3 regions of the Kribbella qitaiheensis genome follow, and region 1 is predicted to be linked to each of the others. Evidence: riboswitches for the same ligand, from Rfam matches in the RefSeq annotation. Region 1 holds a riboswitch; each other region holds the start of a gene.
The links. Region 1 has a riboswitch for ZMP and ZTP ahead of F1D05_RS06060 (phosphoribosylaminoimidazolecarboxamide formyltransferase). Riboswitches for the same ligand answer to the same signal wherever they lie in the genome.
Positions count from the first base shown of each region.

Region 1 (10,139 bases):
ACCCGCGTGGCGCCGCCCCAACTAACCGGCGCTCGCTCCTCACCCTCGTAGCCGCCCACCCGATACCTCAAGCCCCGCTCTGCCCACCAGCGCCGAATCCCCGCACTCCTTCTCATCGCCCTACTAGCCGACCACCGACCCATCAGGGGAACCCAACGTGACAACCCCAACCTGTCCCTCGGCCGACCTTTTCGTCCCGGGCCTCCACCCCCACGCCGAGCCCGAATCCGCCCCCGGCTCCCCAGCCTGCACCCACGCCTCCGCCTCCCCGGCCTGCACCCACGCCTGCACCTCCGCCTCCGCCCCCGTCGTCGGCTGTCTCAGTTGGCGGGCACGTGGGTGACTTGGAGCGGGTGGCGCGGGCTGGGTTGTCGCGGGTGGTGGAGCCGGGGGATCCGGCGGCGCTGGAGGCGTTCGATGGACTGTCTGCGCTTGAGGTCTGGGAGTTGCTCCAGACCGGTACGCCGCGGGTGGAGCGGTGGGCGGCTCGGCTTGCCAGCACGAATCCGGAGCGGGATCTGGAGCGAGCGCAAGCAGTGGGCGGGCGGTTTGTCATTCCGGGTGATGACGAGTGGCCGGAGCAGATCGAGGTGCTCGCTCATGCCGGACAGCAGGCACGTCGGGGCGGAGTGCCTTTCGGGATCTGGGTCCGCGGCGAGGCCAACCTCCGGCAAGCACTGGCGAAGTCCGTTGCCGTCGTCGGATCCCGCGCGTGTTCGTCGTACGGCGAGCACGCTGCCGCGGAGCTTGCTGCCGGGCTGGCTGACAACGAGGTGACCGTGGTTTCGGGCGGTGCGTACGGGATCGATGCCGCCGCTCACCGCGGCGCACTTGCCGCCGCGGGTCTGACCATCGCCGTCCTCGCCTGCGGTGTGGACGTTTCCTACCCGAAGCGCAACACCGCGCTGTTCGACCGTATCGCCGCTGAAGGGCTGATCGTGAGCGAGTTGCCACCCGGCTGCTCGCCGACCAAGTTGCGGTTCCTTGCCCGGAATCGGCTGATCGCGGCCGGCACGCTCGGGACCTTGGTGGTCGAGGCCGCAGTGCGAAGTGGCGCCCTGAACAGCGCCGGCTGGGCCGAGCAGTGTGGGCGAGCCGTGCTGGCAGTGCCCGGACCGATCACCTCGCGAATGTCCGAGGGGGCGCACCTCCTGGTCCGGGAACGCAACGCGCTGCTGGTCACCAGCATCGCGGACATCCTCGAAGCGATCTCTCCACTCGGGACCGCGCTGACCTCGTACCCCCACGCCCCCGACGAACCAACTGACGGTTTCGACCTCGAGGTCCGACGCACTCTCGACGCCGTGCCCGTCCTCAGACCCGTACCCACCCTCCGCATCGCCGTCACCGCCGGTCTCGACGCCGAGACAGTCAAGGAGTGCCTCGAAACCCTCGCCGACGCCGACCTCGTCGAACAGCTGCCCGCCGGTTGGCGCCTGTCCCCCACCCACCGCCGCGCCCTCGGCGGCACCTGAGCAAGTCGGAGATCCGCGCGCTCGGCGGCACCTGAGCAAGTCGGAGATCCGCGCTCGGCGGCACCTGAGGCAAGCTGAAGATCCGCGCTCGGCGTCGTCCTCGGTGTCACGCTCGCCGGTAGGCGGTCCGAGATCCGAACGGGTGAACCCGAGCCGTTCGGCGACACCAGAACTTGTGCGTGAACTGCCCGAAAGATGGCGTGTGGACCGCATAATTGGAGGCACCGACCACCTGGAGGGCGGACAATCTGGCGGGGGCCGATGAGCAGGAGAAGCGCCGATGAGCGGCATCGATGACGGGTACGGCGAGAACACTGCCGACGTATTCGCGGAACTGGCCATCGAGCTGCATCAGAGCGACGGTGTCGAGGAGACGGTCGAGGCCGTCCTGCAGTTCGCCCTGCAAGCCGTCAACTGCACCCAGGCCGGCCTGGCCCTGGCCCAGCGCGGCGGACGGATAGAGATCGCGGCCGTCACCGGGCCTGTCGTGGAGACCGTCTATCAGCTCCAGATCGACACCGGGGAAGGCCCGCTGATCGACACGCTCCGCGGTGGCCACACCATGCTCATCAGGGACGCCGGGACCGAGACTCGCTGGCCCGAATGGGGCACCAAGATCACCGAACTCGGCCTCCGCACGGTCCTGCACATCGCGCTCCAGGTCAACGACCGCATCGGCGGCGTGCTCAGCCTGTACAGCCGCGAACCGGACGCCTTCGACGATGACGACGACGCGGTCGCGCACATCCTTGCCCGGCATGCCGCGATCGCGGTCGCCACCGCCCGCCACGAGGAGACCATGAACCTGGCCGTCGACGCGCGGAAGCTGGTCGGGCAGGCGATGGGGATTCTGATGGAGCGGTACGAGGTGGACGGTGACCGCGCCTTCGCGATCCTGCGCCGCTACTCCCAGGACACCAACACCAAGCTTCGCGACGTTGCTCTGAGGCTGGTCGACACCCGCAAGCTGTCTTCGCCCGATCCTGTCGGACCGGACCACAAGTCACCCCCCGCCAGTCGCTGACGACCGGCAAGGGGCACCTGCGGCTCGTCCGGCTGTCCGGACGAGGGGTCGGCCCACGCCGCTGTTTTCCAACGACTGGACCTCGAACATCTGGCCGCTCGAGCCGCCGGACTCCGTGCTCACCCAGTGCCCGACTCCTGGAATCTCAACCAGAGCAGGCTGTTCGGGCCCGTGGTCGAGCCGGTCCACCACGCGGCGCCGGCTCCCTGCGATGAGAAAGCGGCGGCCGGCTCGTCTCAACAACCATGACGATCCAGCACCGGGCTTTCGGCGTCCCGGCCGCCGGGTAGGGTCGGGGCGAGTCGCGACTGGCGAGGGTGGGACACCACCGGGGAGTGGCTCGCCATCCGAGTGTGAGCGTCGACCGCCTGGGCGCTTCTTCAGCGAGATTCGACTGAGGAGGCCGAGACGTGGACCTGCGGTATGGGATCAACCCCGGACAGGCGGCGACCGCCGTACCGGTGACCGCCGGCAAGTGGCCGGTGCGGGTGGTGAACGGAGAGCCATCCTTTACCAACCTGCTTGATGCACTGAACGCCTGGCAGTTGGTGCGCGAGGCGAGTCAGGCCCTTGGGAAGCCGGCGGCGACGTCCTTCAAGCACGTCTCCCCCGCCGGTGCCGCCGTCGCGGGGCCTGTCGACGAGGTCATGGCCAGCCTGTACGGCGTGGACGGCAGCCGCGTCGGTGAACTCACCAGTGCGTACCTGCGCGCACGTGATGCCGACCCGAAGTCGTCGTACGGCGACTTCGCGGCTGTGTCCCACCCGGTCGACCTGGAGTTGGCCGACGTGCTGGCCGGTCTGGTCTGTGACGGCATCATCGCGCCCGGGTACGAGCCGGGAACGGTTGAACGGCTCAGCGCGAAGAAGAAGGGGCGATTCCTGGTCATGGAGATCGACCAGGCATTCGTGCCGCCGCGGGAAGAGGCTCGGGAGGTGTTCGGCGTACGGCTGAGTCAGGAGCGGCCCCGGAGTTCGGAGGCCGCACTGGAGCAGGTCACGGGCGATGTTCTGCCGGATGAGGCTGTGGAGGATCTCAGGCTGGGCATGGCGGTGTTGCGGTATACGCAGTCCAACTCGGTCTGTTACGTGCGAGGCGGGATGACTATCGGGATCGGGGCCGGGCAGCAGTCGCGGGTGGATTGCACTCGGCTCGCCGGGGCGAAGGCCGACATCTGGTGGCTCAGGCGGCATCCGGCGGTCCGCGAGCTGGCGTTTGGGGAGGAAGTGCGGCGCCAGGATCGGATCAACTGGCAGGTTCGCTGGTGCGAAGGCGACCTGACGGCGGAGGAACTCCAACGGCTGAAGCACGATCTGGCCAGACCAGCCGGACCAGCCGGACCAGCGGAGGCTTTCGGGCAGCGCGAGGAGGCGCAAGGGCTCGATTGGCGCACGGAGTGGCTACGGGGTCTTGAGCGGGTCGCCTTCGTGTCCGATGGAGCGCTGCCGTTTCGCGACAATGTCGATCACGCTCACCGGCACGGAGTGCGCTTCATCGCTGAGTCGGGTGGGTCGGTCAGGTCGGACGAGGTGGCGGCTGCCTGTCGTGAGTACGGGATCAGCCTCGCCCGCACCGGCGTCAGGCTGTTTCATCACTGACGCAGCAACAACGCACAACGCAACCCGGGCACGAGTGCGCCCGGGGTGCGAGTGGTCAGCGGCCGAAGTCGGAGTCCTTGGGGACTTCCAGGTCGGATTTCGCGAGTTCTTCGATGTTGACGTCGCGGAAGGTGACCACCTTCGCGTTCTTCACGAACCGGGCCGAGCGGTAGACGTCCCAGACCCAGGCATCGGCCATCGTCACCTCGAAGTAGACGTCACCGCCTTCGGTACGGACTTTCAGGTCTACCGCGTTGCACAGGTAGAAGCGCCGCTCGGTCTCCACGACGTACTTGAAGATCCCGACGACGTCTTTGTACTCCCGATAGAGCTGTAGCTCCATATCGGTCTCGTACTTCTCAAGGTCGTCAGCGCTCATCGGCTCTCCACTCCGGTGGGACTGGTCACATTCTGTCCCATATCGGGCCGCAGACTGCGGCGGACATTCTCGAACCGCCGTCGATGTTGCGGACACGGGCCGTATTCGTCCAGCGCCGCCTGGTGTTCAGGCGTGCAGTACCCCTTGTGAACCGCGAAGTCGTACTGCGGATACACCTCGTGCCAGTGCTCCATGATCCGGTCCCGGGTCACCTTGGCGATCACCGAGGCGGCCGCGATGCACGCTGCCACCCGGTCACCCTTCCAGATCGCCAGCCCCGGCACGCCGAGGCCGTCGACGCCGAACCCGTCGGTCAGCACGTACGACGGGCGCTCGTCGAGCCGGAACAGGGCCCGGCGGAGCGCCTCGACGTTCGCGACGTGCATGCCGAGCCGATCGCACTCGGCCGCTTCGATCGAGACGACGGACCAGGCCAGCGCCCGGTCGCGGATCTGCTCGTAGCAGCGGTCCCGGGCCTTCGCGGTGAGCAGCTTGGAGTCGGCCAGTTCGGGGATCTGGCCGCGCTTTCCGTCCGGCAGGATCACCGCGGCCGCCACCAGCGGGCCGGCGCACGGACCACGGCCCGCCTCGTCGACGCCGGCGATCGGGTCCAGGCCGACCCGGCGCAGGGCACGCTCGTAGCCGTACAGCCCGGCGTCCCGCCGGATGGTGCTGCCCCTGGGCAGTGCACTCATCGGCGAACCACTCACTTAGGGGGTGGGGTGAGGGAGATCGAAGGTTTGTCCGGCGGCGGCGCGGCCGCCGCGGGAAGAGCTTTGAAGGTGTCCGGGATCCCGAGTTTGTCGAACCGGTTGGCCGGCCAGACAATCAGGATCGCGCGTCCGGTGACCTTGTCCAACGGGACGAAGGCGGCGTCACCAGGCGCGCCACCGTCGGGGGCCGGTGTCGCTCAGGTGCACCCGGGAGTCGCCGGACTCGGACCGGTGGTCACCCATCACGAAGACGCGACCGGCCGGCACGGTGACCTGGAACTCCATCGCCGACGGCGCGTCACCGGGGAACAGATAGCTGGTCTCGTCGAGCGGCTTGCCGTTCACCATCAGCCGGCCCTTGGAGTCGCAGCAGGCCACCTTGTCGCCCGGCATGCCGATCAGGCGCTTGATCAGGTGCCCGTGGCTGGAGTCCGGCAGCAGACCGACGACCTCGAAAAACCGCCCGACCGAGCCGCGCTTCTGGCCGCTCTCCTCCTGGCCCAGCCAGCCGCCCGGATCCTCGAAGACGACCACGTCGCCGCGCTGGACATCGGTGAGCTTCTCGACCACGACCCGGTCACCGACCAGCAGCGTGTTCTGCATCGACTCGCTCGGGATGATGAACATCTGGCCGACGAAAGCGCGCAGGATCGACGAGACGATCAGAGCACCGACCACGATCAGCACGAACTCGCGACCCGCGGCCGCGAGCCCCGAGCGGTGGGGTGATTTCTGTTTCGTCGCAGTCGGTGTCTCAGTCACTTCTTCAGCCCCGGCTTCTTGAAGGTTTCCGGAGGACGCAGCATCGTCATCCGGTCAGACGGCCAGATTACGCAACAGGCCCGGCCAACCACGTTCTCGACAGGAACGAATCCTCCGCCGGGGCCGCCCATGTGGGCACGGGAGTCGGCGGACTCGGCTCGATTGTCGCCCATCACCCAAAGATGACCGGGTGGGACAACCACATCGAAGGGCTGCAGAGAGGGTTTGGCGTCCTTCAGCAGGTACTCCTGCTCGTCCAGCGGGATCTTGTTCACCATGATCCGGCCGGAGCGGTCACAGCAGATCACCCGGTCGCCGGCGACGCCGATCACCCGTTTGACCAGATGACCCTCACCGCTGCGCGGCAGGATGCCGACGAACTCGCCGATCTGCCGGACCGTGCCGGGAGCCTTCTGCTCCTCGTTCAGCCAGTGACCGGGATCCTTGAAGACGATGATGTCGCCCCGGTCGACGTCGCGATGCAGATAGCTGACCTTCTCGGCCAGGATCCGGTCGTTCGTCGTGAGCGTGTCGTACATCGACTCCGAGGGCACGTAGAAGGCCTCGGCCACGAAGAGCCGCAAGACGACCGTGATGACCAACGCGAGCACCGTCACGGTGGTCATCTCGACGAGCAGGCTCAGCAGCGGATTCCGCTGCTTGAGCCTACGGTGACGTCCCTTGCTGCGACGTGCTCTCCTGGCGACCGGGCGAGCGCGAGTCGCAGTGCTCGGCGCCATACTTTGACCGTCGTTACTAGACGATCAGGAGGCCGGGAGGTTGTCCCGCTTCTCCTTGATCTTGGCTGCCTTGCCGCGCAGCTCACGCAGGTAGTACAGCTTGGCGCGACGCACGTCGCCGCGGCTGACGAGCTCGACCTTCTCGACGATCGGGGTGTGCATCGGGAAGGTGCGCTCGACGCCGACGCCGAAGCTGACCTTGCGGACCGTGAAGGTCTCCTGCAGGCCACCACCGTGGCGGCGGATCACGACACCCTTGAACACCTGGACGCGGGACCGGCTGCCTTCGATGACCTTCACGTGCACGTTCACGGTGTCACCAGCGCGGAAGGCCGGGATGTCGTCGCGCTTGCTCTCGTTGTCGAGCTCATTCAGGACGTTGCTCATCAGGTGTCTCTCTCTCGCGCGTGCCACAGGTCACCCACGAATGCTCGGTGGGAGAAGTCGAAGATTGTCGTCGTCCGGTGGTCACCCCCTGTGGCAGGAGCACCGAACTCACAACAGCGACCAAGTTTGCCACACCAGCACACCCGAACCGAAATCAGCGCCGGCGCCGCCGCTTGGCCAGCAGCACCAGTTCGACCTTCGCCGTGTGTGACTCCCGTCGTACCTCACGGTAACCGGCCTTCCGGTACAGCCGGAGGTTGCCCTCACTCTCGGCCCCCGTGAACAGCTCGTACTGCGTGACCTCGGCGGGCGCGGTCTGTTCGGCCACCCGCAACAGCTTGGTCCCCACGCCTCGGCCCTGCCAGTCGGGAGCGACCATCAGCCGGCCGATCCGAGCCACCGAGCCGTCCACAGCCACATGGACGGCTCCGACGATCCTGGTCCCGGCCACGGCCTTCCAGACGCCACCGGCGCCGACCCGCTCGACGCTGCCCGCCAAAGCTTCTTGCACCGGCGGGATGCTCAGGTCGTCGTAGGCCTTTGCCTCCGACAAGTACGCCGCCAACTGCAGCGTGTGGATCTCCCCTGCGTCAGCAGCAGTGGCGGGCAAGATCCGCACCGCATCGACCGCGTCGTCCTCGTCGGCGACAGCGGCGCCCCAGGCGGCCAGGAGATCCGGCCGGCGCTCGGCAGTACGGCGTACGGACTCTTCGTGGCGCCACTTGGCAATCAGACCGTGGTTACCCGACAGCAGGATGTCCGGTACGTCGTGGCCGCGCCAGGACGGCGGCTTGGTGTAGACCGGGTACTCCAGCAGGCCGTCGCCCGAGTGGGACTCCTCGGCCAGGGACTCCGGGTTGCCGATCACGCCAGGCAGCAGACGCGCCACGGCCTCGACGATCACCAGTACGGCGACCTCGCCGCCGTTGAGCACATAGTCGCCGATGGAGATCTCGTCCACCCGCATCCGCTCGGCCGCATGCGAGGCGACTCGCGCGTCGATCCCCTCGTACCGCCCGCAGGCAAAGGCCAGCCACGGCTCCGCAGCGAGCTCGTAGGCCAGCTCTTGCGTGAACGGGCGCCCAGCAGGCGTGGGCACGATCAACCGAGGCTGAGCAGGGCCGTCGGGCGGAGCGACGGCATCAAGCGCCTCGCCCCAAGGCTCGGGCTTCATCACCATGCCGGCGCCACCGCCTGCCGGGGTGTCGTCCACAGTGCGGTGCCGGTCGTGCGCCCAGTCGCGCAGGTCGTGCACCCGGACGTCCAGCAGGCCGCTCTTCGCCGCCTTGCCGACCAGACTCAGGTCCAGCGCGGCCAGGTACTCCGGGAAGATCGAGACGACGTCCAGCCTCATCGGCTGCCGTCACCCTCGGCAGGCTCGGTCGGCACGACCTCGGCGCCCTCCGGATCGAGCAGACCCGGCCGGTCCGCGACCAGGACGTACTTGCCGTCCAGGTTGATCTCCGGCACCAGCTCCTCGACCAGGGGAACCAGTACTGCGTTGCCGGCGGGCCGGCGGATCTCCAGCAGGTCCTGGGACGGCAGGTGGATCACGTCGACCACCTCGCCCGCTTCCGCGCCGTCGGTGGTCCGCACGGACAGGCCGACCAGCTCGCGGTCGTAGTACTCCTCGGGGTCCTCCGGGCGCTCGTCCTCGCCGATCTCCGCCTGCAACTCCAGGTTGCGCAGCAGTTCGGCAGCGGTCCGGTCCGGCGACTCCTCGAACTTCACCAGCAACCTGCCGCTGTGCCACCGGCTGGAGGCGATGGTGAGGGTCCGGGGCGGCTTGGTGGTCGTGACGAGCTTTGCGCCGTCGGCGAACCGGCGGTCCGGCTCGTCGGTGCGCACCTCCACGCCGACCTCGCCCTTGAGCCCATGGGCCCGGCCGATCCGGCCGACGATCACCAACACCTGTTTGACCTCTCTGTTCGACTCCGGGCCCAGTCTGGCCGAAGAGATGCCGAAGGGCCGCATCCGAGCTGGATACGGCCCTTCGGGGAAGTGCAGCGAGTCAGCGGCGCGGGCGCCGGTTGAACTCGTCGACGAAGTCGATCCGGACCGACTGCTCGGAGCTGAGCGCCCCGACCACGGTGCGGATGGCTGTCGCCGTCCGGCCGTTACGGCCGATCACCTTGCCGATGTCGTCGGGGTGCACGTGCACCTCGAGGGTGCGACCGCGGCGCAGGTTACGGGACCGGACACTGACGTCGTCAGGGTTGTCCACGATGCCTCTGACCAGGTGCTCGAGCGCCTCGGTCTCCATCACGGTCAGGCCTTGGCGTCGTCGGCCGGAGCAGCCTCGGCGGCCGCAGCCTCGTCGGCCGGAGCAGCCTCGGCGGCCGGAGCGTCGTCGGCCGGAGCAGCCTCGGCGGCCGCAGCCTCGTCAGCCTTCGGCTCGTCCTTCTTCGGCTCGTCCTTCTTCGGCTCGTCCTTCTTCGCCTCGTCGGCCTTCGGAGCCGCCTTCTTGGCGGTGGTCTTCTTGGCCGTGACAGCCTCGGTCTTCAGCGTGCCGTGCGCCTCGGCCAGAGCCTCGTTGAAGATCTCCAGCTTGTCGCGCTTCGGCTCCTTGACCCGCAGCGGCGCGGGGGCCTCGAGGCCCTTGAACTTCTGCCAGTCGCCGCTGGCCTTGAAGATCGCCTGAACGGCCTCGGTCGCCTGCGCGCCGACACCCAGCCAGTACTGCGCCCGGTCCGACTCGACGTGGATGAACGACGGCTCGGCCTTCGGGTTGTACTTACCGATCTCCTCGATGGCGCGGCCGTCACGCTTGGCGCGGGCGTCCATCACGACGATGCGGTAGTGCGGCGCACGCTTCTTGCCGATGCGCTTCAAACGGATCTTGACTGCCACGTTTGTGTGGTCTCCCTCGGGATTTCATGTCTGGTTGAGTGGTGCACCGGCGTCGTGGGGACAACGGGTGACCGACTCGGATGGGCCGACCGGGGCGTGGAGTTAGAGGGCTGCACGCGGTCCTGACGACACTCAGCCCGATATTCTGCCAGATCAGCAGCGCCGGGACCAATCCAGCCCAACTCGGCCCTTACGTCCGAAGAAGTGTCGA
Region 1 is NZ_CP043661.1:1,346,914-1,357,052, forward strand. It holds gene dprA (DNA-processing protein DprA) at 336-1,475, shown strand; gene F1D05_RS06055 (GAF and ANTAR domain-containing protein) at 1,756-2,499, shown strand; ZMP/ZTP riboswitch at 2,794-2,880, shown strand; gene F1D05_RS06060 (phosphoribosylaminoimidazolecarboxamide formyltransferase) at 2,910-4,097, shown strand; gene F1D05_RS06065 (DUF2469 domain-containing protein) at 4,153-4,476, opposite strand; gene F1D05_RS06070 (ribonuclease HII) at 4,473-5,171, opposite strand; gene F1D05_RS42835 (hypothetical protein) at 5,183-5,335, opposite strand; gene lepB (signal peptidase I) at 5,352-5,951, opposite strand; gene lepB (signal peptidase I) at 5,948-6,691, opposite strand; gene rplS (50S ribosomal protein L19) at 6,716-7,078, opposite strand; gene trmD (tRNA (guanosine(37)-N1)-methyltransferase TrmD) at 7,233-8,432, opposite strand; gene rimM (ribosome maturation factor RimM) at 8,429-8,989, opposite strand; gene F1D05_RS06100 (RNA-binding protein) at 9,090-9,341, opposite strand; gene rpsP (30S ribosomal protein S16) at 9,347-9,928, opposite strand.

Region 2 (10,139 bases), 620 kb from region 1:
AGCGTGGAGCGCTCGCAGAAATGATCCGAGCTCGCGGCCCAGCGCGGTACTGGCCTCTTCGATCGGCTCACCGACCAGCAGACGATGGCGTACGCCGTCCTCGGTCGGCTCGGGGATGGGGATAGGCAGCGGGAGTTGCGGAGCGAGCCAGGGGAGGAGGCGGGTCTCGGCGAGCAGTCGTGGGCCGACCTCCGGGCGCCGGGGAGCCCTATGCAGCCAGTCGCCCTCCAGCCAGGCGCGACTGTCCCAGCCGTTGTCGGTGATCGTCATCCGAACGACCTCACCAGCGGGCCGAGCATGGCGGCGGTGTCCGGCATCACCGGCCAGTCGGGGTCGTCGAGCCTCGCGATCAGCTCGGCGGGGGACATCCACGCACCCCAGGCAACCTCTTCCGGCTGATGATGGACCGGACCGTCCCAGACGCACATGTAGAGATAGGCGTGGTACGACGTGGCGTCATCCGCATAGTCGCCTTCGGGCAGCTTCACCAGGTCGACGTCGGTGATCCCGAGCTCCTCGGCGAGCTCGCGCACAACCGCGTCGTACGGGTCCTCACCCGCCGCCACGACGCCGCCGGCCGCGAAGTCGTAGTACGAGGGGTAGACGTCCTTGGTCGGGGTCCGGCGATGGACGTAGATGTCGCCGGCGCTGTTGCGGACCAGTACTCCGGTGGCGCCGTGGCGCAGGTTGTCCCGCCGCATCACCGATCTCGGCGCGCTACCACACACCCGGCCGTCGGAGTCCAGCAACGCCACGAGTTCGTCCATTTGGGCAGTCTCACATGTAACCCTGTGGACACGTCCACACCTTTAGTCGGCCTTACCGCGTAGGCTCGAAGCATGAGTGTTCGGCGGATCATGGGCACCGAGACCGAGTTCGGGATCTCGGTGCCGGGCCAGCCAGGGGCGAACCCGATGCTGACCTCCAGCCAGGTGGTCAACGGCTATGCCCAGACGCAGCCACTGGCGCGCAAGACGAGGTGGGACTTCGACGAGGAGCACCCACTGCGGGACGCGCGGGGCTTCGACCTGAGCCGGGAGGTGGCCGACTCCAGCCAGCTCACCGACGAGGAGACCGGGCTGGCCAACGTCATCCTGACCAACGGAGCGAGGTTGTACGTCGACCACGCCCACCCGGAGTACTCGGCGCCCGAGTGCACCAACCCACGCGACGTGGTGGTCTGGGACAAGGCCGGCGAGCTGGTGATCATGGAGGGCGCGCGGCAGGCCCGGCAGATCCCCGGCGCGCCACCGCTGAACCTGTACAAGAACAACACCGACAACAAGGGCGCGTCGTACGGGTCGCACGAGAACTACCTGATGCGCCGGTCCACGCCGTTCGCGTCGATCGTGCGGCACCTGACGCCGTTCTTCGTCAGCCGCCAGGTGGTCACCGGCGCCGGGCCGGGTCGGGATCGGCCAGGACGGCAACGCGCACGGGTTCCAGATCAGCCAGCGGGCGGACTACTTCGAGGTCGAGGTCGGCCTGGAGACGACGCTGAAGCGGCCGATCATCAACACCCGCGACGAGCCGCACGCGAATCCGGACCGGTACCGGCGGCTGCACGTGATCATCGGCGACGCGAACCTGTCCGAGATCTCGACGTACCTGAAGGTCGGTACGACGTCGCTGGTGCTCGCGATGATCGAGGACGGCTGGCTGACGGACGACCTGAGCGTCGACCGGCCGGTCTTCGCGCTGCACGAGATCAGCCACGACCCGAGCTGTACGCACCAGATGACGTTGAAGGACGGCCGCAAGATCAACGCCGTCCAGCTCCAGGTGGAGTATCTGGAGCAGGCCCGCAAGTACGTCGAGGACAAGTACGGCGACGACGCGGACCGGCAGACCAAGGACGTCCTGCAGCGCTGGGAGAACGTGCTCGACCAGCTGGCCACCGACCCGATGAAGCTGAGCGACCAGCTCGACTGGGTCGCCAAGCTGAAGCTGCTGCAGTCCTACCGCGACCGTGACGGCCTCGACTGGGACGACTCCAAGCTGCACCTGGTCGACCTGCAGTACGCCGATCTGCGGCCGGACAAGGGCCTGTACTACAAGCTCGTCAAGTCCGGCCGGATGCAGCGACTGGTCAGCGACGAGGAGATCCGGATGGCCGTCTCGCACCCGCCGACGGACACCCGCGCCTACTTCCGCGGCCGTTGCATGCAGCAGTACGCCGGTCAGGTGGCGGCCGCGTCCTGGGACTCGGTCATCTTCGATCTGCCCGGTAAGGAGTCATTGCAACGAATCCCGACCTTGGACCCGTTGCGCGGGACAAAAGCTCATGTCGGGGCCCTTCTTGACCAGTGCGACACCGCGAGTGACCTGGTTCGCACCATTACTGGGGGCGCTGCCGGGTAGGGTCTGCCGTAGAAAGAAAAACCACTGCGAGGGTCGGTTGGGCGGCCATCGCGGGCGGCGGTTCTAGGAGGTGTGTGCGATGGCGAAGGACGGCGGGCAGCAGCACAAGCAGCCGAAGCGTTCGACGACCGAGGAAGAGGTCACCGAGGTCAAGTCGACCGAGGACGCCGCCGAGCGCAAGGAACGGCTCGACGACGACGTGGACTCGATCCTCGACGAGATCGACGAGGTGCTGGAGGAGAACGCGGAAGAGTTCGTCCGCGGCTTCGTGCAAAAGGGTGGGGAGTGAACCGCTAGATGACATTCGATGCCTCCGGCAGGTTGCCGGAAGCCTTCCTGGTCCCAGGTGGCTCGTCCTTCATGGACTTCCTGGCCGGGCACGCGCCCGACCTGTTGCCCGGACGACGCTCCCTGGGATCGGCTGACTTTTCCGCCGACGTTCCGCACGGTACGACCATCGTCTCGGCCACCTTCCCCGGTGGCGTGCTGATGGCCGGCGACCGGCGGGCCACGATGGGCAACATCATCGCCCAGCGTGACATCGAGAAGGTCTTCCCCGCCGACGAGTACTCCGCGGTCGCGTTCGCGGGCTCGGCCGGCTTCGGAATAGAGATGGTCAGACTCTTCCAGGTCGAGCTGGAGCACTACGAGAAGCTCGAGGGCACGACGCTCAGCCTGGACGGCAAGGCGAACAGGCTGAGCGCGCTGATCCGGGGCAACCTGGCGATGGCGATGCAGGGCCTGGCCGTGGTGCCGCTGTTCGCGGGCTACGACGAGGAGATCAAGGGCGGCCGGATCTTCTCGTACGACGCCACTGGCGGGCGTTACGAGGAGCAGGCCTTCCACAGCGTCGGCTCGGGTTCGCTGTTCGCCCGGGGCGCGCTGAAGAAGCTCTACCGGCCGGACCTGACCGCGACGGAGTGTGCCACGGTCGCGGTCCAGTCCCTGATCGACGCGGCGGACGACGACTCGGCGACCGGTGGACCGGACATGCTGAGGCGGATCTTCCCGGTGATCGGCGTGGTCACGGCCGACGGCTACAAGCGACTGCCCGAGGACGAGGTGGCCTCGATCGTCGACAGCGTGTGGGCGGCCCGGCACGAGCGTCCCGACGGCCCGGCCTCCTCGCTGATCTGAGCAGCTCGCCGACCTGAGTCTGCCCGCGCTTCGAAGACAAGGATTTCCATGAGCGTTCCGTTCTACGTCTCTCCCGAACAGCTGATGCGGGACCGGGCGGACTTCGCCCGGAAGGGCATCGCCAAGGGCCGCAGCGCGATCGCACTGCAGTACGCCGACGGCATCCTGTTCGTCGCGGAGAACAGGTCACCCGCCCTGCACAAGGTGGCCGAGATCTACGACCGGATGGCGTTTGCCGCGGTCGGGCGGTACAACGAGTTCGAGAACCTGCGGATCGCCGGCGTCCGACTCGCCGACATGCGTGGGTACTCCTACGACCGGCGCGACGTGACGGGCCGGGCGCTGGCGAACGCGTACGCGCAGACGCTCGGTGCGATCTTCTCCTCCGGTGGCGAGAAGCCGCTCGAGGTGGAGATCCTGGTCGCCGAGATCGGCAACACGCCGGCTGCCGACCAGATCTACCGGCTCACCTACGACGGCTCGATCGCCGACGTGCGTGGGTACGCCGTGATGGGTGGGCCGGCCGAGCAGGTCGCCGACTACATCGGCGAGCACTATGCCGAGGGGATCTCGCTCGCGGGCGCCCTCCGGCTGGCGGTGGACGCACTCGGCCACGACGGCACCGACACCCGGCAGCTCGAGCCGGACCAGCTCGAGGTCGCCGTACTGGACCGGACCAGGTCCCAGGTGCGCAAGTTCAAGCGGATCTCCGAGGAGACGCTGGCCCGGATCCTGTCCGAGTCCAGGCCCGACACCTCGCCGTCCGAGCCGGCCGCGCACTCCGAGGCCGCCGAGTCGGTCAACGGCGGCAACTACGAGAGCGCGAGCACGGACGGTGCTTCGGCCGACGACGACGCACCGGTCGCGCCCCCGGAAGACCCGGACACCAGCAACCCGCTGTGACAGCCGAATCGACGCCCGCCGGAGAATCCCTTTCCCCGGCGGGCGACTCGGGTGGTGTGGGCTCCGGACCCAATGGGTCCCCTCGGCCTGCCGATCCGGAGCCGTGGGTGTTGCTCGAAGAGAAGCCGGGCTTCGACGGGTTCCTGACCGTGAAGTTGCGGCGGTACCGGTTGCCCGACGGGCGTGAGGTCGACTGGGACGTCTTCGGTCCGGAGCTGGACTCCGGGTTCAGCTCGGGTGTCACCGTGCTGCCGCTGACGCCGGAGGGCCGAATCGTCACGATCCGGATGTTCCGCGCCGGCCCGGACCAGGTGGTTACCAACCTGCCCGGCGGTCTCGTCGATCCGGGGGAGGACCCCGAGGCCGGTGGTCGTCGTGAGCTGGAAGAGGAGACCGGCTACACCTGCGAATCGATCGAGGTGGTGGGCTGGCTGTGGGCGAGTTCGTCGTCGGTCTTCCGTAAGTACGTAGCGATCGCTCGCGGCTGCCGTCCGGACGGGCAGCAACACCTGGACGAAACCGAGGACTGCGTCCCGGTGGAGCTCACAGTCGACGAATTCCGCACCGAACTCCGTAAGCCCGGCCAGATGACCGGCACCGACGCGGCCTACGTGGCCCTCGACCACGCCGGCCTCCTCTGACCAAGCGCCGTTCTGGCCGGGGTATTTGCGTTGCGTGACCGTTTGGGTGCGCTCTAGCGTGCGCGCATGACTGGCGACCCGTTCGGCGACGAGCGACTGGTGGAGCTGTACGACCTCGACAACCCGGACGGTGTCGATCACGCCTACTACCGTGCCCTGGCCGACGAGCTCAAGGCAACGAAGATCCTCGACTTCGGTTGCGGCACGGGCCTGCTGACCCGGTCTCTTGCAACGCCCGGTCGCGAGGTCATCGGCGTCGACCCGAGCAAGACGATGCTGGACTACGCGCGGAAACAACCCGGTGCCGAGAGCGTCACCTGGATCGACGGTGGTTCGACCGCGGTCGACCAGACCGGCGACGCCGATCTCGTGCTGAGCAGCGGCAACACGATGATGTACGTCAGCACCGAAGAGTTCCCGGCCGTCCTGGCGACCCTCGCAGAAGCTCTGAGGCCTGGCGGAGTGATCAGCTTCGAGAGCCGCAACCCGGCTGCGCGTGCGTGGGAGCAGTGGGGCCGCGACGCGACGTACGGCGAACGCGACACCTCGGTCGGCCACCTGATCGAATGGATGGAGGTCACCGAGGTCGACAACGGCCGCGTGGTCTTCGACGCCCACAACGTGTTCGAGGACGGCCGCGACACGGTCTCGACCAACGTCCTCTACTTCCGTACTGCGGAGGAGATCACCGCGGGCCTCGAAGCAGCCGGCTTCGGCTCGATCGACGCCCGGGCCGGCTGGAACGGCGAGGAACTCACCGACGCCTCCCGTCTCTTCGTCGTCAAGGCAATCAAGAAGTGACGTCACGGCAGGCACTTGAAGAGCACCTACGCGCAGTGAATGAATAGACGACGCGGATCCTTCCGCCCCGAGGAGTCGCCATGCCACGCCGCCGTCTGACGCTGCTCACGGTGCTCGCCATCGCCGTCCACTCCCTCGCCCTCATCCCCGCCGCCGAGGCCGCCGTGCCGAAGGTCAACCTGACACCCGAACCGCAGCAGCCCAACCGGCTTCCTCCACTCCGGCGCCCTCGCGTGGTCGGCCGATGGCGAGAGCTGGACCGAGCTGACCCGCGGCACGACGGCCGAAGTACGAGTCACCGCAGCGGCAGGCACCCAGGCCCGGTACGTCCGGTATCGCGCGCTGGCGCCCAACCCGTCGTACTGGATGGTGGTTCGCGAGTTCGCAGTACAGGTGACTGACGGCTCGGAACTGGTGCTGACGGCAAGCGGCACTCCGGCCGGCTCGGCACTGCCGGCTGCGGTCGATGGAGACACCAGTACTGCGTACGCGGCCGCCGGCGGGCCGGTTGCCGGTGACGCGCTGACGGTGACTGCGTCGGTCCCGACGAAGGTAGACCGAGTCACGGTGTTGCAGCGGACCGACGCGGCAGCTAAGTGTCGGCTGGAGATCAGGACGCCTGCAGGCTGGGAGTCGCTCGGTGCTCTTCGGGGTGCCTATACCGCAGTACAGGTTGATGGCCGGGAGATCGAGGCGGTCCGGGTGGTGTGGTCGGCCGGAACCGGCGCACCGCAGGTGGCCGAAGTGATCCTGCGCAAAGCCGAGGTGAATCCCACCCGATCCGGCGGGTAAACTCCGAGGCGGACCGCGACTGGCGTTCGGGTGGATCACCACCGGGGAGCGGTTCGCCGGAGTTTCCGGCCGAAGCCGCGCGCCTGGGTGACCGACCTGTTCGTCGACGCCCGAAGGAGCGCGCCATGACCTCGACCGAAACCACTGCCCGCCTGATGATCGGCACCAACCTTGCCGCCGAGATGGTGGCGAAGGCGGCTGAGCGGGCCAAGAAGCTGCAGGACGAAACCGGTGTCCAGCCGTGTCTGGCGGCCGTGCTGGTGGGGGATGACCCGGCCTCCGCGACCTACGTCCGGATGAAGCAGAACCGCAGCAAGAAGGCCGGGATCGCGTCGCGGAGCGTAATACTGCCTGCGGAGACCACGACCGAGGAACTCGTCGCGGAGCTGACGAAGCTCTCGAACGATCCCGAGGTGCACGGGATCCTGCTGCAGCACCCGGTGCCGGCGCAGATCGACGAGCGGGCCGCGTTCGAGGCGATCAACCCGGCCAAGGATGTCGACGGCGTCACCATGCACGCGTTCGCGGCGATGGCGTTCGGCGAGCCGGGCTTCCGGTCCTGCACCCCCGGCGGGATCATCCGGCTGCTCGAGGCGTACGACGTACCGCTGGAAGGCGCGCACGCCGTCGTCATCGGCCGCAGCCCGATTCTCGGCAAGCCGGTCGGAATGTTGCTGCTGGCATCGAACGCCACCGTCACCTACACCCACTCGAGAACCCGCGACCTCGCGGACATCGTCCGGACCGCCGACATCGTGGTCGCGGCGGTCGGCAAGGCGAACTTCGTCCGGGGTGACTGGCTGAAGCCCGGCGCGGTGGTGATCGATGCCGGATACAACGAAGGCAACGTCGGTGACGTCCACTTCGAGGAGGCCGCCCAGGTGGCGAGCCTGATCACCCCGGTACCCGGCGGTGTCGGCCCGATGACCATTTCGTTGCTGCTGGAGCAGACCGTCGACGCCGCGGAACGGCTCCGTTAGGGGCAGAATGCGAGACGGACAGGCAGCCGATCCGGGAACTGGCTAGGGTTGGCTGGCTGAGTAAAGGCGAACTAGGAGGCAGGCACTGTGGCGGTACGGGCGATCCGGGGAGCCACCCAGCTCGAGAAGGATGAGCGCGAGCATCTGCTCGAGCGATCCGCGGAGCTGGTCCGGGCGGTGCTGCAGGCGAACGATCTCGAGTCCGAGGATCTGATCAGCATCCTGTTCACGGTCACGCCGGACCTGCATTCGGAGTTTCCCGCGGTGGCCGGCCGGCAGATCGGCCTGACCGACGTACCGCTGATGTGCATGCAGGAGATCGACGTGCCGCACGCGCTGCCGCGAGTGGTCCGGATGATGGTGCACGCGGAGTCGGCGCGGTCGCGGGAGAAGATCCAGCACGTCTACCTGCATGGTGCGGTCAGCCTCCGGCCGGACCTGACGGGTGCCCAGTGACCGAGCTCCGCGGACCGGTCCGGATCGTCGGCACCGGACTGATCGGTACGTCGATCGGCCTCGCGCTCGCACGACTCGGTGTCGTCGTCGAGGTCGTCGACGCCGATCCTGACAACGCGCTGATGGCCGAGCGGATCGGGGCCGGCTCGCGGCTGGTCCAGATCGAGCCGCAGCTGGTCGTCGTCGCCGTGCCGCCCGATCACGTCGGCGCGGTGGTGGCGGAGCAGCTCAAGCAGACCGATGCGATCGTCACCGACGCCGCCAGCGTGAAGTCGAAGCCGCTGGCCGAGGCACGCGCACTCAGCTCGGCCGAGGACCTCACCCGGTACGTCGGCAGCCACCCGATGGCCGGTTCCGAGCGCAACGGCCCGCTGGCCGGCCGTGCGGACCTTTTCGACGGTGCGACCTGGGCGATCACGCCGCACGAGACCAGCTCTCCCGAGGCCGTCGAGCTCGTACGGCGGCTCGCCGAGGCCGCCGGCGCGCGCACTGTCGAGCTGTCCGTCGGAGACCACGACCTCGCGGTGGCCCGCGTCTCCCATCTGCCGCAGCTGATGTCGTCCCTCGCGGCCGGCACCCTGGTCGACGCCCCGGCGGCGCACCTGGAGCTGTCCGGCCAGGGCGTTCGTGACGTCACCCGGATCGCGGCCAGCGACCCCGGCCTGTGGACCCAGATCGTCTCGGCCAACTCGCCGGCCCTGAGCGGCCTGCTGGAAGGGATTCGCGACGAGCTGGACCGGCTACTCATTGCCCTGGGCAAGGAAGAGTCGGCCGAGGAGGTCACCGCAGTACTGAACCGTGGCGTCTCCGGCGCCGTCCGGGTGCCTGGCAAGCACGGCGCACCGCACATCGAGCTCGTTCCGGTGCTCGTCACGATTCCCGACCGGCCCGGTCAGCTGGCCCGGCTGTTCAACGACGCGGCCGCTTCCGGCGCGAACGTCGAGGACCTGCGGATCGACCACAGCCCCGGCCGCCCGGTCGGTGAGGTCGAGCTGGACGTCAAGCCGGACTCGGTCGAGCAGCTGGTCCGGGTACTGACCGAGCGTGGCTGGGCCGTGCACCGGTAACCTCTGGCCATGATCATCGCTGTCGACGGCCCGAGCGGTTCCGGTAAATCGAGCACGGCCCGCGGTGTCGCGACCAGGTTGGGCCTGCAGTACCTCGACACCGGCGCGATGTACCGCGCGGTCACCTGGTCCGTCCTCGAGCACGGGATCGACCCGGCGAACACCGAAACGGCCGCCGCCCGGGCCCGCGATCTGGAGCTGGCGATCTCCACCGATCCGCAGCACCAGACGATCGGCGCCGACGGGACTGACGTCACCGAGGCGATCCGGGACCCGCGGATCAGCGCGGCCGTGAGCAAGGTCGCTGCCACCAATCTGGACATCCGGGCCGAGCTGATCAGCCGGCAGCAGGCGATCATCGCCGCCGCCCAGCCGACCGGCGGGATCGTCGTCGAGGGCCGGGACATCGCCACCGTGGTGGCCCCGGAGGCCGAGCTGAAGGTCGTGCTGATCGCCGACCAGGAGGCCCGGATGGCCCGCCGCAAGGCGGAGCTGGCCGAGGGTGCCGTGTCGGCCGAGCAGCTCCGGGACCAGATCGTCCGCCGCGACGCCGACGACTCGACCGTCGCCCAGTTCCTGGTGGCCTCCGACGGGGCCGTCACCGTCGATTCCACTCATCTTTCGCTGGAGGAGGTCATCGACGTGATCTGCCGGCTGGCGAAGGAGGCCGAGGCCGCCCCTCGCGACCGGGAGTCATGACAGCCGAACTCACCGGCCACCGGGAGCTCCCGCGCACCGATGACCTGGATCCGCTGCCGTACCGGCTGGGCCTGCCGCTGCGCTGGCTGATCGGTCACTACTTCCGTCAACGCTACGACCTGACCGTGCACCGCGAGGACCTGTTCCCGCGCACCGGCCCGGTGCTGGTGGCCCCGAACCACCTGGGTCTCCTGGACGGACCCCTGCTAGGCGCGATCGCACCCCGGATGGTGCACCAGCTCGGCAAGATCGAGGCCTTCACCGGGTTGCAGGGCAAAGTGCTGGTGAGGGTCGGCCAGATC
Region 2 is NZ_CP043661.1:727,953-738,091, forward strand. It holds gene F1D05_RS03100 (phosphotransferase) at 1-270, opposite strand, end outside; gene F1D05_RS03105 (NUDIX hydrolase) at 267-767, opposite strand; partial or broken gene dop (depupylase/deamidase Dop) at 840-2,361, shown strand; gene F1D05_RS03115 (ubiquitin-like protein Pup) at 2,441-2,650, shown strand; gene prcB (proteasome subunit beta) at 2,659-3,498, shown strand; gene prcA (proteasome subunit alpha) at 3,547-4,401, shown strand; gene F1D05_RS03130 (NUDIX hydrolase) at 4,509-5,042, shown strand; gene F1D05_RS03135 (class I SAM-dependent methyltransferase) at 5,109-5,843, shown strand; gene F1D05_RS03140 (hypothetical protein) at 6,210-6,635, shown strand; ZMP/ZTP riboswitch at 6,641-6,731, shown strand; gene F1D05_RS03145 (bifunctional 5,10-methylenetetrahydrofolate dehydrogenase/5,10-methenyltetrahydrofolate cyclohydrolase) at 6,761-7,615, shown strand; gene aroH (chorismate mutase) at 7,703-8,071, shown strand; gene F1D05_RS03155 (prephenate dehydrogenase) at 8,068-9,138, shown strand; gene cmk ((d)CMP kinase) at 9,148-9,837, shown strand; gene F1D05_RS03165 (lysophospholipid acyltransferase family protein) at 9,834-10,139, shown strand, end outside.
Region 2: linked by a shared signal. The riboswitch ahead of F1D05_RS03145 (bifunctional 5,10-methylenetetrahydrofolate dehydrogenase/5,10-methenyltetrahydrofolate cyclohydrolase) and the one ahead of F1D05_RS06060 (phosphoribosylaminoimidazolecarboxamide formyltransferase) in region 1 are both predicted to bind ZMP and ZTP.

Region 3 (10,139 bases), 120 kb from region 1:
CCACGTCGTGCGAGGGGTGGCCAGTCATCGCGGTCTTGAACTTGCGCGGCAGGTTGGAGAACTCGTTGCTGCCGATGTACTTCTCGACGATGTCGTCGATGGCCGGCGTCGGGTCGATGATCTCGTCGGCCGCGATGCCCGCGACCGGGCTCGAGATGATCACCCGCGGTACGTCGCCGCAGGGCCTCGGTCGTGTACAGCCCGACCGCCTCCAGCTTCTGCCAGATCGCGGGCACGTCCTCGACCCGGATCCAGTGCAGCTGGATGTTCTGCCGGTCGGTGATGTCGGCCGTGTCCCGCGCATAGGTGCTGGACACCTCGGCGATCACCCGGAGCTGCTCGGTGCTGAGCTGGCCGCCCTCGATCCGGACCCGGAGCATGAAGTACTTGTCGTCCAGCTCCTCCGGCTCCAGCGTCGCGGTCTTGCCGCCGTCGATGCCGGGCTTGCGCTGGGTGTAGAGACCCCACCAGCGGAACCGGCCACGCAGATCGGCCGGGTCGATCGAGTCGAACCCGCGGTGCGCATAGACGTTCTCGATCCGGGCCCGGACGTTCAGGCCATCGTCGTTCTTCTTGTTCTCTTCGTTCTTGTTCAGCGGCTCGCGATAGCCGAGCGCCCACTGGCCTTCGCCCTTGCCCTTGCGCGGGCGGGCTGCCTTACGAGGGGGATCGGTGCGGGGAGCAGAGGTGACGCCAGTCATCCGGAACGGTCCTTGTCTGCTAGAGACAGGTGCGTCCGCGCTGAGCGAGCTCGAAGCGTCGTCGATTCGATTCGGGTCTGCGCGGTGCGCACCCAGCGGTGATCAGAGATCGGGGGCCATCAACTGGCCCGCAGGGTGGCTGTCAGAGCATCGAAGGACAACAGATGGCGCTGCGCATACGACCGAGGTCGATGTGAATCCGACCTACGAGATGAGTCGAGCGGGCAGCGAGCATGCTGATAAGACTCGGCTCAGTTCGCCCGTAAATCAACTCCCATTCCTGCATCGTGAGACGCAATCTCAAATAATGGATAAGTCTAGCAGCGTGGTCGAGATTGATTCGCGCTCGAATCGTGATCTGCAAGAGCTCTTGCGCAAGACTTCTTGTGGAAAGTAGTCTCGCCGTCATGACTCCTGCCAACCGCCGTTCGGCCGATGCCTCCGTGATCGCCGCGATTCACCACCCGCTCCGCCGCCGGCTGATCGACCTGCTCGGGGTCGACGGCCCGGCGACCGCGTCCCGGCTGGCGGAGTCGACCGGGGAGCTGGTCGGCAACATCAGTCATCACCTGAAAGTTCTGGCCGCCGCGGGCGTGATCGAGGAGGCGCCCGAGCTCGCCAAGAACCGCCGCGAGCGGTGGTGGCGCAGCGCCAAGGCGTCGTACTCGTGGTCGATCGCCGACGCCGGCGGAGACCCGGCGGGGGAGCTGGTCGCGGCTACCGCCGAGGAGGCGAATCTCGGGCATCACACGGCCAAAGTTCGGCAATGGTTCGACCGGCGGACCGGGTACGACGAGGCCTGGGTGCGGGCGGCTTTCGCGACCGAGAGTTGGGTCACACTGACGCCGGAGCGGCTTGCCGAGCTCGGTTCGCGGATCAGCGAACTGATCCAGGAGTACGTCGAGACGCCGGATTCCGGACCGGGTGCGCAGTCCGGGTTCGTCTTCGCGCACGGTGTACCGGCCCGGCCATGAGCGGGAAGGTGGAGGCCGGAGCGAGTGGCGGGGCGGAGACGGCGTCGGCTGAAGAGGGGGCGGCCGAGGTGGTGTTTCCGCCGTTGTCGCGGGATCGGCGGGTGCAGGGGTGGATCGTCTCGAACGCGGTCTCACAGACCGGCGACGTCGCCTGGTACATCGGACTGGCCTGGAGCGCCGCCCAGGTGACGACCCCTGCGGGCGCCGGCCTGGTGATGGGCATTGGCGCGCTGCCGAAGGCGCTCACCCTCCTGTACGGCGGTGCGCTGGCGGACCGGATCGACGCGCGCCGGACCATGATCGTGGCCAACCTCGGGCGAATCCTGGTGCTGTCACTGGCAGCCGCGTTCATCGGGATGTGGGGCGTCTCGCTGCCCTTGCTGCTTGTCGTGGCGGTGGTGTTCGGCGCGGTGGATGCGATCTACGGACCGGCGGCCGGCACGCTGCCGCGCCGGATGGTCCAGCGCGATGACCTGGTGAAACTCGCGGCGGGCAACCAGTTGGCGAACCGGCTGGCCGTGTTCGTGGGTGCTCCGCTCGGCGGTCTGGTGGTGGCGCATGGCGGGCTCGCCTCGGTGATGGTTGTGGATGCGGTGTCGTTCGCGGTGATCGCCGTGGGGTTGGTGGCCGTGGTGAAGCCGCGGTTGCCGCAGCCCCCAGCGTCGGGCGCATCGGTGCTGACGGATCTGCGCGAAGGGTTCGGGTACCTGCGCCGGTCCGTCTCGGCGCGCACGTTGGTGATCGCGTTCTTCGGGCTGAATCTGTGCGTCGGGCCGGTGCTAGCGGTCGGATTGGTGCAGCGGACTCACAGTGCAGGGTGGGGAGCTGGATCGCTTGGGCTGTTCCAGGCCTGCTCGGGCGTCGCAGCGGCCGTCGGAGCGTTGTTGGCGATGCGGTGGAAGCCGCGGAACCTCGCCCGGACCGGGTTGCTGGTGCTGATCCTTCAGGCGGCTGGGTGTGCAGCGATCGGGTACGTACCTCGGGGTGGCGTGTTCGCGGCGATGGCGACGATCGGGTTCACTGCCGGGCTCGCGTCGGCGCAGTTGTCGGCGGCATTCCAGCAGACGATCGACCCGGCGTACCTCGGCCGCACGAGCAGCATCACCAGCCTCTCCGACGAAGCCCTGATGCCGGTCGCGATGACCACCTTCGGCTTCCTCATCAGCCTCACCTCGATTGGTATCGCGTGTCTGGCGATCGGGGCCGTCTTCGCCCTGTTGATGGTCTGGTCGGCCGCTCGACTCAACGCGGCAGGCTGATCTCTTGCCGGTGGGAGGGCGAGTCGCTAGCGTGTGCTCGCGCTCGGCGCGGCCGAATTGGCGCTTGCCGCGCAGAAGGTCCGGGATGGCCGGGCCGGCGGCTGGGTGCGTCAATCGGCTTACTGGGCAGGCGAATACCGCGAGCAGGAAGCCGGTGGCGACACTCTGAACCTGTACGACGTGAGCGCTCGCGGATGCGGATCGCCGTCTACCCCCTTACCCGCTGAACGGTTCGGCTGCTGGGCTTACTCGGGTGGCGAGGTCGGGGTAGTTGATGACCAAGCCGGCGAGGTCTAGTTGCAGGTCTGCTTGGTATCCGCTGTCGGTGCTGGTGTAGCGAACCCGCGACCCGGACTCGTTGGAGTTCAGATGCTGATAGCGCTGTGGTGAGAGATGCACGGCCAGGTCCGGGAGGGACACCCAGGCCATCAGGAAGTCGACTGTTCCCGGCTGGCGGTGTAGGTGGTGACGGCGGACGGGCATGAGGTTGGTGAGAGGGGAGTAGGCCAGGTCGCAGTCGAGTGCACCGCTAACCGCGGTCAGGTCTCCGCCTGGTGGTGGCAGGGCTACCTCCCCCTCGCTGGATGAGGTGGCCTGCCAGTTGCCGGATCCGTCCGAGCCGAGCTCGAGCCGACGAATCCAGCCTTCGCCGGCGGCTGTGAGGTGCAGGCGGCGGGTCACCCATCGCGCGCCGGTCTCGAGTTCGTAGTCCACCCGGTAGGGGAGCGGATCGATGCCGAGCTGGGTGCCGGTCGCGCTCAACCGGTCCTCGCCCAGCTCCAATTGGACCGCTTCCGCGCGCCACGAGTCGGTACCGCTCCACAGCAGCATCATCGTCACACCATGCCACCCCGTCGGTTCGCCGACGGCTGCTTCAGGTTGCGGGGTGCTGGGATCGCCAGTTCTTGATCAGCTGGTTGAGGTCTTCGCTGATGAAGGCGAAGAAGTCGGAGGCTTCCAGGAGGCGGAGCCCGACCGGCGTCTCGGGGCCGAAGAGGTCGGCGCCGGCCCCGGGTGCTGGATTCCCATTCGCCGAGGGCGTTGTTGCGTCGTTCGAGGATCGAGGCGAAGACGTCGTCGCGGATGCGGTAGTGGTCCTTGCGGGAACCGGGTAGCCGCTCGCGGGAGATGAAGGCAACCTGGATCAGCTGCCGGACGGCGCCCGAGACCGCGGGCTGGCTGATCTGGAGCGTCTCGGCGAGCTCGGAGGCCGTCATCGTGCCGGTCGGGCTGACCAGCATCCGGCCCATCACGCGGGCCGACATCGACGGGACGCCGCTGTTCGCCATCACGCTCGCGAAGCGCTCGACGAACTGGCTGACCGCTTCTGGGGACGGTTCCTGGGACATGTCGACAGACTACCGGAATCTGATCTATCGCAAGTATCACAGAGTTCTGAGATTTTGGATTTCATGACCACTTCATCCGCAGCCGAGGCCGGGCCGGCCACCCTCACGGGCGGTCGAGAAGGGCGTGGGCCCTGGTCTGGCGGTCGCGGCCAAGACCGGCTCGGCCGAGCTACTCACCTCGGTCCGCGAGGCGTTCATGACCAGCTTCGGTACGACGATGTGGGTCTCGGCCGGCATCGGCGTCGCGGGCGCAGTGCCGGCCGCAGCGCTGATGCCGAAGCGAGCGGCGAAGCCTTCCGAGGTTGCTCCGATCGGGATCTCCTCGAACACCTGACAGGCCGCCGTGAGCGCCTCCGTATGCCAGAGCTTGGCCAGGTGCCGTGGGATCAATTCGAGCCTGATGGAAAGGGGGTCATGAACTCTGTGCTTCGATCCATTAACCGGTTAACGTACTTGCGCGCCCGGTGACCGGCCGGTCGCGGACAGGAGCCGCGGATGAATCGGATGAAAGACGGGCTCGGGCCGGGAACGATCGCAGCGCGGGCCGGGGCCCCACCGGCAGAGCCTGCCGGTCCACTGGTCGTCTCACCTGAGTTCGCCACGGCGTACCACCAGGATCTGGATGACGTCGCCCCGGTGCGTTACGGCCGGTGGGGGCACCGCTCGGCCGACCACCTCGAGGAGGTGCTCGGGGCGCTCGACCGTGGCCGCTCGGTCGTCTTCAACAGCGGGATGGCGGCGGTCTCGGCCGTACTGCTCGCGTTGCTGCGGCCGTCCGATCGCCTGGTGCTGTTCGAGGGCGGGACCTACTACGAAACCAGGCAGATCGCCGATCAGCTGGCCGGGCGGGGCATCGAGGTCCAGGTGCTCAAAGCCATGGCCGAGTTGCCCGCGGCGGTCGTCGGAGCCCGCCTGGTGGTGGTCGAGTCACCGAGCAATCCGCTCCTCGATCTCTACGACCTGCGCGAGATCGCGCGGATCGCGCACGCTGCCGGAGCCTTGGTCGCCGTCGATAATTCGGTCGCCTCGCCGCTGGGTCAGTGTCCGTTGGACCTCGGCGCGGATTTGGCGATGTGCAGCGATGCCAAGGTCGTCGGCGGCCACCACGACCTCGTGCTGGGTCACGTCAGCAGCCGTGATGCCGAGTTGCTGACGGCGCTGCAGGACTGGCGTTATCTGCACGGCGGGATCCCGTCGGCTTTCACCTGCTGGCTGGCGTTGCGGTCGATCGGGACACTGGAGTTGCGAGTGCAACGGCAGAACGCGAATGCGGGAGCTCTGGTGAAGCTCCTCGCGACGCGGCCCGAGGTGACCGGTTTGCGTTGGCCAGGGTCGCCCGCTGATCCGCAGTATCCGTTGGCGGCCCGGCAGATGATGCTCGGGGGTGGTCTGCTGGCCTTTCGGCTACCCGGCCGCCCGTACCTGCATCGGTTCCTCCGCGCGAGTCGGCTGATCGTTCCGGCCACCAGCTACGGCGGACTGCAGTCGACCGCCAACGACATCGGGGCGTGGCCGCATCTCGCGGTCCCCGCGGGCTTGGTGCGGATCTCTTGCGGCTGTGAAGATACGGCCGACCTCGTCGACGACGTCCGGGATGCACTCGACAAAGCCGCGGTGTCATGACGCATCTGCTGCTCGTCGGAGCCTGGCCGGAGCTGGCGGCCCGGCTGGTCGGTCTGCCCGGCCGCGTCACCCTGCTCCAGCTCGAGGGGATGCCCGGTGGCTCCGACCTCACGGCGTACGGGCGATGGGCCGCTGACCTCGTGACTGCGCGCTGGGATCAGCCCGCGGAGATCCTCGACATCGCCGCCGGGTTGAATCGGCGCGATCCGCTCGACGTGGTGGCCGGGTACGGCGAATTCGCGCTGCCGGCGGTCGCCGCGATCTCGGCGCAACTCGGGATCCGGTCAGTGCCGGGCCCGGTGGACCAACGGCCGGGAAAGAGCGTCCAGCGGACCCTGTTTGCTGCCGGCGGCTGCCGGCCGGTTCGGCACCTGCTGTGCTCCCGGCCGGACGAGGTACGCGCGTTCGTCGAGGCAGGCCCGGCCGTGCTCAAACCTGACCTCGGCAACGGCAGCCTGGGGGTCTTCGCTGTGGACCGGACCGATCAGATGGAGCAGGGGTGGCGGTGGGTCCGCGGCGCTGGATTGGGTGCTGTGCTGGCTGAAGAGCGTCTGTCCGGCCCGGAGTTCAGCGTTGAGACCAGATCGGTGTCCGGTCTGCACGAAGCGCTGATGGTGACCGAGAAGTTCACCTCGGGACCACCGCATTTCGTCGAGATCGGTCATGTCATGCCGGCGCGAACCGACGTGGACGAGCTCAAGGACGAGGCGGTTCGTGCCTTGTCGGCGCTGGGACACACGGACGGTCCAGCGCATGTGGAACTCATCCGGACAGATGACGGACCGAAGATCGTGGAGGTCAACCGTCGGCTGGGCGGCGACCGCATCTGGGAGCTGCTGCAGCTCAGCACCGGCATCGACGTACTTCGGCAGGTGCTGCTTGACGCACTCGACCCGAAGCCCGCTGCGGTTGGCGGCGATGCAACTGCGGCGGCAGCCATCCGCTTCGTGCACGGCAGCGAAGCGATGTTCGCCAACGGGCTGCCCGCGCGGCCGGCCGAGCCGATCGAGGCGGTAGAGGGACTGATCCGCTGGCGCTGGGAGCCGACTACGTACCACCGTCGGCTTGGCTACGTGTTGACGTACGGCGCCGATCCGACCGACGCGGTCGGCATCGCAGAGCAGGTCTGCAAGGCATTCCCAGGGTATTCACCGGCAGGCACGGTCTGAGGTTTCGACGGACACCCGAGGACGCCTGAGCAGAGCAGCGCCCGCACCGAGAGTTCCGGTGCGGGCGTTGCGGGCGCTTCGGGGGCTTGGGTCAGTTGAGGACGAGGCCAGGGTAGAGCGGGTGCTTGTCGAGCAGTTCTGCCGAGGCGGCGCGGACCTTGTCGGCGACGCCGTCGGCCAGCACGTACTTCGCCTTCGAGGGTGCGCCGGCCGAGGTCGTGGTCGGGGTGACGCTGGACAGCACGTCGACCATCAGCTCCGCGACCTTGTCGAACTCGTCGAGGCCGAAGCCGCGGGTGGTGAGCGCCGGCGTACCGATCCGGACGCCGGAGGTGTACCAGGCGCCGTTCGGATCGCGGGGAACCGCGTTCCGGTTGGTCACGATGCCCGCGTCGAGCAGGGCCGACTCGGCCTGGCGACCGGTGATCCCGTACGACGAGACGTCGAGCAGGACCAGGTGGTTCTCCGTGCCGTCCGTGACGAGCTTGACGCCACGCTTCATCAGACCCTCGGCAAGCCCGACCGCGTTGTCCGCGACGGCCTGCGCGTACGTCTTGAACTCCGGCTGCCGCGCCTCGGCAAGAGCGACGGCCTTCGCGGCCATCGTCTGGCTGAGCGGGCCGCCGAGCACCATCGGGCAACCGCGGTCGACCGCGTCGGCGTACTCGGGCTGGCAGAGCACCATGCCGCCCCGCGGGCCGCGCAGCGACTTGTGCGTGGTGGTCGTCGTGACGTGCGCGTGCGGCACCGGGTCGAAGTCGCCGGTGAAGACCTTGCCCGCGACGAGTCCGGCGAAGTGCGCCATGTCGACCATCAGGGTCGCGCCGACCTCGTCGGCGATCTCGCGCATCTTGGCGAAGTCGACCTTGCGCGGGTACGCCGAGTAGCCGGCGATCAGGATCAGCGGCTTGAACTCGCGGGCCTGCGCGGCGACCTTGTCGTAGTCGAGCAGCCCGGTCTCCGGGTCCGTTCCGTACGAGCTCTGGTGGAACATCTTGCCGGAGATGTTCGGCCGGAAGCCGTGGGTCAGGTGGCCGCCCGCGTCGAGCGACATGCCGAGCATCTTCTGGTCGCCGAGCGCCTTGCGGAGCTTGGCCCAGTCCTCGTCGGACAGGTCGTTGACGTGCTTGGCGCTCGCCTCGGCCAGCGCCGGGGACTCGATCCGGTTGGCCAGGATCGCCCAGAAGGCGACCAGGTTCGCGTCGATGCCGGAGTGCGGCTGGACGTAGGCGTGCGGCGCGTCGAAGAGCGCTTTCGCGTGATCCGCGGCGGTCTGCTCGACGGTGTCGACGTTCTGGCAGCCGGCGTAGAAGCGGTGCCCGACGGTGCCCTCGGCGTACTTGTCGGACAGCCAGTTGCCCATCGTCAGCAGCGTCGCCGGGGAGGCGTAGTTCTCACTCGCGATCAGCTTCAGCGAGGACCGCTGGTCGGCCAGTTCGGCCCGGATCGCGCCGGCGATGGTGGGTTCCACCGCGCCGATCACGGCAAGTGCGTTGGTGTACGCGGCCGACGCGGCAGCGGCGTCGAAGGGTTGAGTCATCTTCGTCTCTCTCCTGAGGTTGCACTCGGTCGCGGCACCCAGGCGCACGGTGCCGGCGTCATTTCGCTCCCCGGTGGTCAGTCCCACCTCAGCGCCAGTCGCGACCCGGTAACCCTAGCTGGTGTGGTCGCTTGCGTCCGAACAACCGTGGGGCAGGACCCTCGCGTATTCGGACGCAAGCGGTTAGAGGATGCGGTCGAGGATGGGGGCGAAGGGGGTGGTGCGGGGGAGCGTGCCGAAGACGCCACCCCAATCGCCGGCCAGGCGGGAGGCCACGAAGGCGTCCGCTACCCCGGGGGTGGAGTGACGGACCAGCAGGGATGCCTGCAGGCAGACGGCCATCCGCGCGGCGAGGCGGCGAGCGCCGGCTTCCGCGTTCTCGAGATCGGAGAGCCGCTCCAGGACGTCGGTCACGGCGGCGTCCAGGCGATGGTCGGCTCCTCGGGCGGCGCCTACCTCGGTGAGCCAGGCCTCGAGGGATTCGGGGCGCCGGAGCGCGCGCAGTACGTCGAGGGCGTTGACCGTGCCGGAGCCTTCCCAGATCGAGTTCAGCGGTGATTCGCGGAACAGCAACGGCAGCCCGGACTCCTCGACGTACCCGTTGCCGCCGAGGCATTCGAGCGCCTCCGCGACCGTGAACGAGGTTCGTTTGCAGACCCAGAACTTGGCCAGTGGCAAGGCGATCCGCCGGAACGCCGTGGCCTGCTCGTCCCCGGCGATCGAGGCGTCGACGGCTGCCGCCAGACGCATCGAGAGAGCGGTTGCTGCCTCGCTCTCGAGTGCAAGGTCCGCGAGCACGTTCTGCATCGCCGGCTTGTCCCGGAGCAGCCCGCCGAAGGCACTCCGGTACGACGTATGCCAGGTCGCCTCGACCAGCGCCCTCCGCATCAGCGAGGCCGAACCGAGCACGCAGTCGAGCCGGGTGGCCGCGACCATCTCGATGATCGTCCGTACGCCGGCGCCTTCGTCGCCGAGGCGGTAGCCGATCGTGTTGCGGAACTCCACCTCGCTGGACGCATTCGACCGGTTGCCGAGTTTGTCCTTCAGCCGCTGCAGGGCAAACGTGTTCCGGTTGCCGTCGGCAAGGACGCGCGGTACGACGAAGCAGGTCAGCCCGTCGGGCGCCTGGGCGAGCACGAGGAACACATCCACCTGCGGTGCCGAGCAGAACCACTTGTGCCCGTTGAGCACGTATTCGTTGCCCTGTCCCGAGGGCGTGGCCGTGGTCAGGTTCGCGCGCACGTCCGAACCGCCCTGCTTCTCGGTCATCCCCATCCCCGCGAGCACGCCGGACTTTTCCGCCGGCCTCAGCCGGCGTACGTCGTACGAGGTGCTGGCGAGCTTCGGGATCCATTCGGCGGCGAGCTCTTCCGAAGCGCGGAGCGCCGGTACGGCGGCGTAGGTCATCGAGATCGGGCAGCCGTGGCCGGGCTCGACCTGCGACCAGACGTAGAAGCCGGCCGCCCGGGTGAGGTGTGGCGACGGGCGTTCGCTCGTCCAGGGTGCGGCCTGGAGGCCGAAGCC
Region 3 is NZ_CP043661.1:1,223,543-1,233,681, reverse strand. It holds partial or broken gene F1D05_RS05540 (nitrite/sulfite reductase) at 1-701, opposite strand, end outside; gene F1D05_RS05535 (ArsR/SmtB family transcription factor) at 1,109-1,675, shown strand; gene F1D05_RS05530 (MFS transporter) at 1,672-2,934, shown strand; gene F1D05_RS05525 (putative glycolipid-binding domain-containing protein) at 3,151-3,768, opposite strand; gene F1D05_RS05520 (GbsR/MarR family transcriptional regulator) at 3,771-4,283, opposite strand; gene F1D05_RS05515 (hypothetical protein) at 4,408-4,617, shown strand; gene F1D05_RS05510 (aminotransferase class I/II-fold pyridoxal phosphate-dependent enzyme) at 4,779-5,906, shown strand; gene F1D05_RS05505 (ATP-grasp domain-containing protein) at 5,903-7,075, shown strand; gene F1D05_RS05500 (glycine hydroxymethyltransferase) at 7,167-8,657, opposite strand; ZMP/ZTP riboswitch at 8,645-8,727, opposite strand; gene F1D05_RS05495 (acyl-CoA dehydrogenase family protein) at 8,799-10,139, opposite strand, start outside.
Region 3: linked by a shared signal. The riboswitch ahead of F1D05_RS05500 (glycine hydroxymethyltransferase) and the one ahead of F1D05_RS06060 (phosphoribosylaminoimidazolecarboxamide formyltransferase) in region 1 are both predicted to bind ZMP and ZTP.